DNA from 3 places in the Aureimonas sp. OT7 genome. Region 1 is predicted to be linked to each of the others. Evidence: predicted binding sites of a transcription regulator. Region 1 holds the regulator's gene; each other region holds the start of a gene.
What was found. Region 1 encodes HrcA, which represses chaperone genes, less so after heat shock. Its sites were predicted from a motif close to GTTAGCACTCNCNNNNNGNGAGTGCTAAC; they were not measured.
Positions count from the first base shown of each region.

Region 1 (2,189 bases):
AGCCGGCGATGGCTGCCTTCTGCTTTTCGACGAGTTCGGCGATGCCGGCCTTGGCAAGGGCCAAAAGGGCCTTCAACTCATCTTCGCTGAACGGCTCGCCCTCGGCCGTCCCCTGGATCTCCACGATGCCGCCACGGCCCGTCATGACGAAATTGGCGTCCGTTCCGGCGGATGAATCCTCCAGATAGTCCAGGTCTATCACCGGCTGGCCGTTGTGGATGCCGCAGGAAATGGCGGCGACATGATCCTTCAGGACCGCGGCGCGCTTGACCATGCCGCGCTGTTCCATCCAGGTCAGGCAATCGGACAGCGCGACGAACGCCCCGGTGATGGCGGCGGTGCGGGTGCCGCCATCGGCCTGGATGACGTCGCAGTCCACCGTGATCTGGCGCTCGCCCAGCGCCTGGAGGTCGACGATCGCACGCAGCGACCGGCCGATCAGGCGCTGGATCTCCTGCGTGCGGCCGGATTGCTTGCCCGATGCGGCTTCGCGGCGCATCCTGTCTCCGGTGGCGCGCGGCAGCATGCCGTATTCCGCCGTCACCCAGCCCTTGCCGGTATTCTTCAGCCAGCCGGGCACGCGCTCCTCGAGGCTGGCCGTGCACAGGACATGCGTGTCGCCGAAGCGGACGAGGCACGAGCCTTCGGCATGGCGGGAAACGCCGCGTTCGAGTGTGACGTTGCGCAGTTCGTGCGCCGCGCGCTTGGATGGCCGCATAAGGCTTGTGTCCTGTATCGTCTTGCGTGGTCTGTTCATTCTTCGCCGTGATGTAGAATCTTTCGACGCTGGACGGAAGCGGCAGCGGGCGCATATGTTGATGGTAGAGCCATGAAGTACAGGACCACCTCCAGCAACGATCCATTGGGAACGGGCGTCGGCGCGACGCTCGACGATCGCTCGCGCGATATCTTCCGGCTGCTCGTCGATTCCTATCTCGACAATGGCGAGCCGGTGGGCTCGCGCAATATTTCGCGTCTTCTGACGCAGAGCCTGTCGCCGGCCTCGGTGCGTAACGTCATGAGCGATCTGGAGGCGCTCGGCCTGATCTATGCACCGCATGTCAGTGCGGGCCGCGTGCCGACCGAGCTTGGCCTGCGCTTCTTCGTCGACGCCTTCCTTGAGGTCGGCGACATGCCGGATGCCGAGCGCACCCGGATCGAAGAGCACGTGCGCTCTCTGGGCGACACGCGCTCCGTCGATACGCTGCTGACGGAGGCGAGCCAGCTCCTGTCCGGGCTGTCGCGCGGGGCAGGGCTGGTCATGGCAGGCAAGAACGACCTGCGGCTCAAGCATGTGGATTTCATCCGGCTCGACCCCAAGCGCGCGCTGGCCGTTCTGGTGGGCGAGAATGGCGATGTCGAGAACCGCGTCGTCGATCTGCCACCCGGCGTGACGTCGTCCCAGCTGGTCGAAGCCGCCAATTTCCTCAACGCCAACGTGGTCGGACGGACGTTGAGCGAGGCGCATGAGCGGCTGGGCGACCTCAGGCGCCAGACGGCCAGCGAGTTGGACAAGCTCTCCCAGGAGATGGTGGATGCAGGCATTGCGGTCTGGTCCGGCGCCAGCGCCGACCAGCCTAGCCGCCTGATCGTGCGGGGCCGGGCCAACTTGATCGAGAACGTTTCGGCGGCGGCCGACCTGGAGCGCCTGCGCCATCTGTTCAACGATCTGGAGACCAAGAGCTCCATCATGGAGCTGGTCGACCTTGCGGAAGCCGGCGATGGGGTGCGCATCTTCATCGGATCGGAGAACAAGCTTTTCTCCATGTCCGGCTCCTCGCTCGTCATCGCGCCGTATCGCGACGGAGCGGAGCGCGTCATCGGCGCCGTCGGCGTTATCGGGCCGACGCGCCTCAACTACCGGCGCATCGTGCCCATGGTCGACTATACGGCGCGGCTGGTTTCGCGGCTTCTGGGCGGCTCCGCCGGCCGCCCGTGATCTTGATTTTGGGTTGGCCGCATTCGATATGCGGCGGGATCGATCTGTTCCGCCGCACGGACGGCGGCACGCAAAGGAGAGCCTGACACGATGACGAACAGCGAAAACGGTACGCGCCACGACGAGGGCGTGGAACAGAAGACCGAGACCGCTGGCGCTGCCGACGATACCGCCGCGCCCGGCTGGGGCGGGGGCGCGGCAGCCGCCGACGCGGAGAGGCTGGCCGCGCTGGAGACCGAGAACGCCGAAC
Region 1 is NZ_CP062167.1:4,074,720-4,076,908, reverse strand. It holds gene rph (ribonuclease PH) at 1-718, opposite strand, end outside; gene hrcA (heat-inducible transcriptional repressor HrcA) at 830-1,939, shown strand; gene grpE (nucleotide exchange factor GrpE) at 2,030-2,189, shown strand, end outside.

Region 2 (2,189 bases), 1.5 Mb from region 1:
CGAGCCCGTCACGTAGCGCGCCTGCAGGCGCCGCCGCGTCAGCTCTTCCGCCAGGGCCGGCATATCGGCGTGGAAGGGCGCCAGATCCTGCTCATGGATACCCTTCTCCACCAGGAGCGCGTCGGCGCCATAGGCGTTCGCGCCGCGAATATCGGTATAGAGACCGTCTCCGATGCACAGAAGACGCCCGCCCGCCAGTTCAGCCGCGCGGGCCGCGACATCGTAGATCGGGCGATGCGGCTTGCCGGCCAGGTGCACGGTTCCGCCGAGCTTCTCGTACTCGGCGGCAAGTGCGCCGGCGCAATAGATCAGGCGCGGGCCGCGATGCACGACGATGTCGGGGTTGGCGCAGATCATCGGCAGATTGCGTGCGGCAAGGCGCGCCAGCATGTCGGCGTAGTCGGCCGGGGTCTCCGCCTCGTCGTCGAACAACCCCGTCACCACGACGGCCTTGGCCTCGGCCTCCGGCACCAGCCGCACGTCAAGGCCGGCATAAAGGTCGAGGTCCCGCTGGGCGCCGATATGGAAGATGGTGTCCGGCCCCTCGTCGATCAGCGCCCGCGTGGCATCGCCCGAGGTGACGATCGCATCGTAGGCATCCCGCGTGACGTGCAGCGCATCGAGCTGCGCGCGCACCCCCTCGCCCGGTCTCGGCGAATTCGTCAGCAGCACGACACGGCAGCCGGCGCGCCTGGCATCCAGAAGGGCGGCCTCCGCCTGCGGCGACTTCACCTCGCCATCGTGGACGACACCCCACACGTCGCAGAAGATGACATCGTAGGAACCGGCGATCGTCGAAAGCCGGTCGATTCTCCTGGGGATCATCGGTCCCGAATCCATTCCGCATCCTGTTCCTGCAATGCCGGCATGCCTATATGCCGGTCGATGGGTAATCGGTGATGGCCTACGTTTCCCATCCCGTCGCGTCAACCTCGGCGCGAGCCCCCCGGGCCGATCTCGCGGCAGCGCAGCACGGACCGCCGCAAAAAATTCTTGGGTCGCGCCCGCAGCCATTCCTTGACAATCGCGCCGCGTCACACCTATCTCGTGGCTGTTAGCACTCTCCATCGGTGAGTGCCAATTCATCCGGGCCGGAATGCCGAAGGGTTTCGGCCCGCCCCATTCAAGTGAAGGTTCGACGATATGGCTAACGTGAACTTCCGTCCTCTGCATGACCGCGTCGTCGTGCGCCGCGTGGAGTCCGAGAACAAGACCGCCGGTGGCATCATCATCCCCGACTCGGCCAAGGAAAAGCCGCAGGAAGGCGAAGTCATCGCCGTTGGCGCCGGCGCGCGCGACGAAGCGGGCAAGGTCGTTGCGCTGGACGTCAAGGCCGGCGACCGGGTCCTGTTCGGCAAGTGGTCGGGCACCGAGATCAAGATCGGCGGCGAAGACCTGCTCATCATGAAGGAATCCGACATCCTCGGGATCGTCGGCTGACCCTTCCGGCATCGCATTTCCCCGACAATCTGAAACGGCGCGGCCTTGAAGGCGCGCCGAGGAGAGAGAGACAATGGCAGCCAAAGAAGTAAAGTTCTCCGGCGATGCGCGCGACAAGCTTCTGCGCGGCGTCGACATTCTCGCCAACGCAGTCAAGGTGACGCTCGGCCCCAAGGGCCGCAACGTCGTCATCGAGAAGTCCTTCGGCGCTCCGCGCATCACCAAGGACGGCGTGTCGGTGGCCAAGGAGATCGAGCTCGAAGACAAGTTCGAGAACCTCGGCGCCCAGCTCGTCCGCGAAGTGGCCTCCAAGACCAACGACAAGGCCGGTGACGGCACGACGACCGCCACGGTCCTCGCGCAGTCCATCGTCAAGGAAGGCGCCAAGGCGGTTGCCGCCGGCATCAACCCGATGGACCTGAAGCGCGGCATCGACATGGCCGTCGCGGCCGCCGTCGAAGACCTGAAGTCCCGTTCCAAGAAGATCTCCACCTCGGCTGAAGTCGCCCAGGTCGGCACGATTTCCGCCAATGGCGACAAGGTCGTCGGCGAGAAGATCGCCGAGGCGATGCAGAAGGTCGGCAACGAGGGTGTCATCACCGTCGAAGAGTCGAAGGCGCTCGAGTTCGAGCTCGAGACCGTCGAAGGCATGCAGTTCGACCGCGGCTACCTGTCCCCCTACTTCGTGACCAACGCCGAGAAGATGGTCGCCGAGCTCGACAAGCCGTACATCCTCATCCACGAGAAGA
Region 2 is NZ_CP062167.1:1,387,074-1,389,262, reverse strand. It holds gene IGS74_RS06735 (TIGR01459 family HAD-type hydrolase) at 1-825, opposite strand, end outside; gene groES (co-chaperone GroES) at 1,144-1,440, shown strand; gene groL (chaperonin GroEL) at 1,514-2,189, shown strand, end outside.
Region 2: a site for HrcA is predicted at 1,054-1,082, ahead of groES (co-chaperone GroES). Genes of this name have one in related genera too.

Region 3 (2,189 bases), 310 kb from region 1:
CTCAGTGCTTGCCTTTGCCTTGGGAAGCATTGGCATCATTGGCGGCAAACTTGATCTGGTTGCCGAAGGTGCTTTCAGGCTTTGGCGGGGCCTTCTCCTGTTTCGGCTTTCTGATCTCGCGATTGCTTCGTTTCTGGCCTTTAGCCATGTCCGAACGTCCTTTCGATGAGGGTTGCGCCATTACCGGATTGCGACATGTCGACCGGCTCGAGGCTGTCCTGCGTCGTCACTCGCTCATGGCGTTCGTCGTCGTTGCGGATGCGATATTGCAGTGAATCTCCCCGTGCCGGCAGTCTGCCGGTTATGCGGTAGATATCGGCGGGTAATGCCGGCCTCACGAAACCGCCCTTGAGCCGGACAGCCTGTCCGATCGCGAAGAGATGAGCAGGAGCCTCGTGGCGGGCGGGACGGTTCGTGCGCCGGATTGGGTTGGTTGATATCATGGCTGTTGGTGATCCTTTTCGAGGGCGGCGTCGAGATCGGCGGGATCTATCGGCGCCATCTGATACGTGTGGCCATCAATGCCGATGGCGGGCAGGTGGATGAAGGCGCCTACACGTCTCCAGGCAAGGCGGGAGGATCCCTCCAGCAGTTCCTCATCCTGGTCCACGCGATAGTCGCCGGCAGGCTGCGCAGCGTCGAAGCCGGACAGCATGAAGGGTGCGGAGAACCGGACGATTTTCTGCGTGGTGCGCGTTGTCATGGGTCGATACCTCCGCAGGAGCACGCAAACGCGCCTCCTGCATCATTCCCATTCGAACCGGAACGAACTTCCGTGCTGCCAGTACATCCGTGGTCAGCGGCGCGTTCATTCCAAGGTTCGAACAGAGCGATATGCGCGCCAGGTCGGCGCGTGATGCATTCGCTATCGAGAATTCGGTGGTGAATGGCGGGTCTCTGACACCGCAAAAAGCCAAGTCGGCCAAATCAACGAGTTTTATATATGGGCTGTCCCCACCCGGTAAACAAGGAGCGGGTCGCTATTATTTATCTAGAATTGAATAAATGGCTCTTCCATAAAAATAAAAATCCTTAAAAAGGCAGGAAATACGTATTGAAAACAACAAACATCGCATTGGTAGAAGTGATATAAATTTTCGCAATTCCACCTTTTCAACGAAATACGTTTAGCACTCCTATCATTCGAGTGCCAAAGTCGCTATCTATCCGAGGTGGTCGCCCTATGCGCCGGCCTCAGAAAGAACCCCATGAAATTCCGGCCCCTCCACGACCGCGTCGTCATCCGACGGGCGGAAGGCGATCTCAAATCCAAAGGCGGGATCATCATTCCCGATACCGCGAAGGAAAAGCCGCAGGAAGGCGAGGTGATCGCCGTCGGCCCGGGTTCGCGCGACGAAGCCGGCAAGCTGGTTCCACTCGACGTCAAGGCGGGCGACCTCATCCTGTTCGGCAAATGGTCCGGCACCGAGGTCAAGCTCGACGGCGAGGATCTCCTGATCATGAAGGAATCCGACATCATGGGCATCGTCGAGAAGACAACGGCGGCCGCCAGCAAAGCCGCCTGACCGGCCGATACCTGATAATCAAGCCCGAACTGGACGAACATCATGTCTGCCAAGGAAATCAAATTCGCCGGCGAAGCCCGCGACCGCATGCTGCGCGGCGTCGAACTGCTGAACAACGCCGTCAAGGTGACGCTCGGGCCAAAGGGACGCAACGTCGTCATCGACAAGGCCTATGGCGCGCCGCGCATCACCAAGGACGGCGTCACCGTCGCCAGGGAGATCGAACTCGAAGACAAGTTCGAGAACATGGGCGCGCAGATGGTGCGCGAGGTGGCCTCCAAGACCAACGACCTCGCCGGCGACGGAACCACGACGGCGACGGTGCTCGCGGCCTCCATCCTGCGCGAGGGCGCCAAGCTGGTCGCCGCCGGGATGAACCCGATGGACCTGAAGCGCGGCATCGACATTGGCGTCGCGGCCGTCGTCAAGGAAATCCAGGCGCGGGCCAGGAAGGTCAAGTCGTCGGCTGAGATCGCGCAGGTCGGCACGATCGCCGCCAATGGCGATGGCACCATCGGCGGGATGATTGCGAGTGCGATGGACAAGGTCGGCAACGAGGGTGTGATCACCGTCGAGGAAGCCAGGACCGCCGAAACCGAGCTCGACGTGGTCGAAGGCATGCAGTTCGATCGCGGCTACCTCTCTCCATACTTCGTCACCAAC
Region 3 is NZ_CP062167.1:205,509-207,697, forward strand. It holds gene IGS74_RS01105 (hypothetical protein) at 2-148, opposite strand; gene IGS74_RS01110 (hypothetical protein) at 141-443, opposite strand; gene IGS74_RS01115 (hypothetical protein) at 440-703, opposite strand; gene IGS74_RS01120 (co-chaperone GroES) at 1,209-1,526, shown strand; gene groL (chaperonin GroEL) at 1,569-2,189, shown strand, end outside.
Region 3: a site for HrcA is predicted at 1,127-1,155, ahead of IGS74_RS01120 (co-chaperone GroES). Genes of this name have one in related genera too.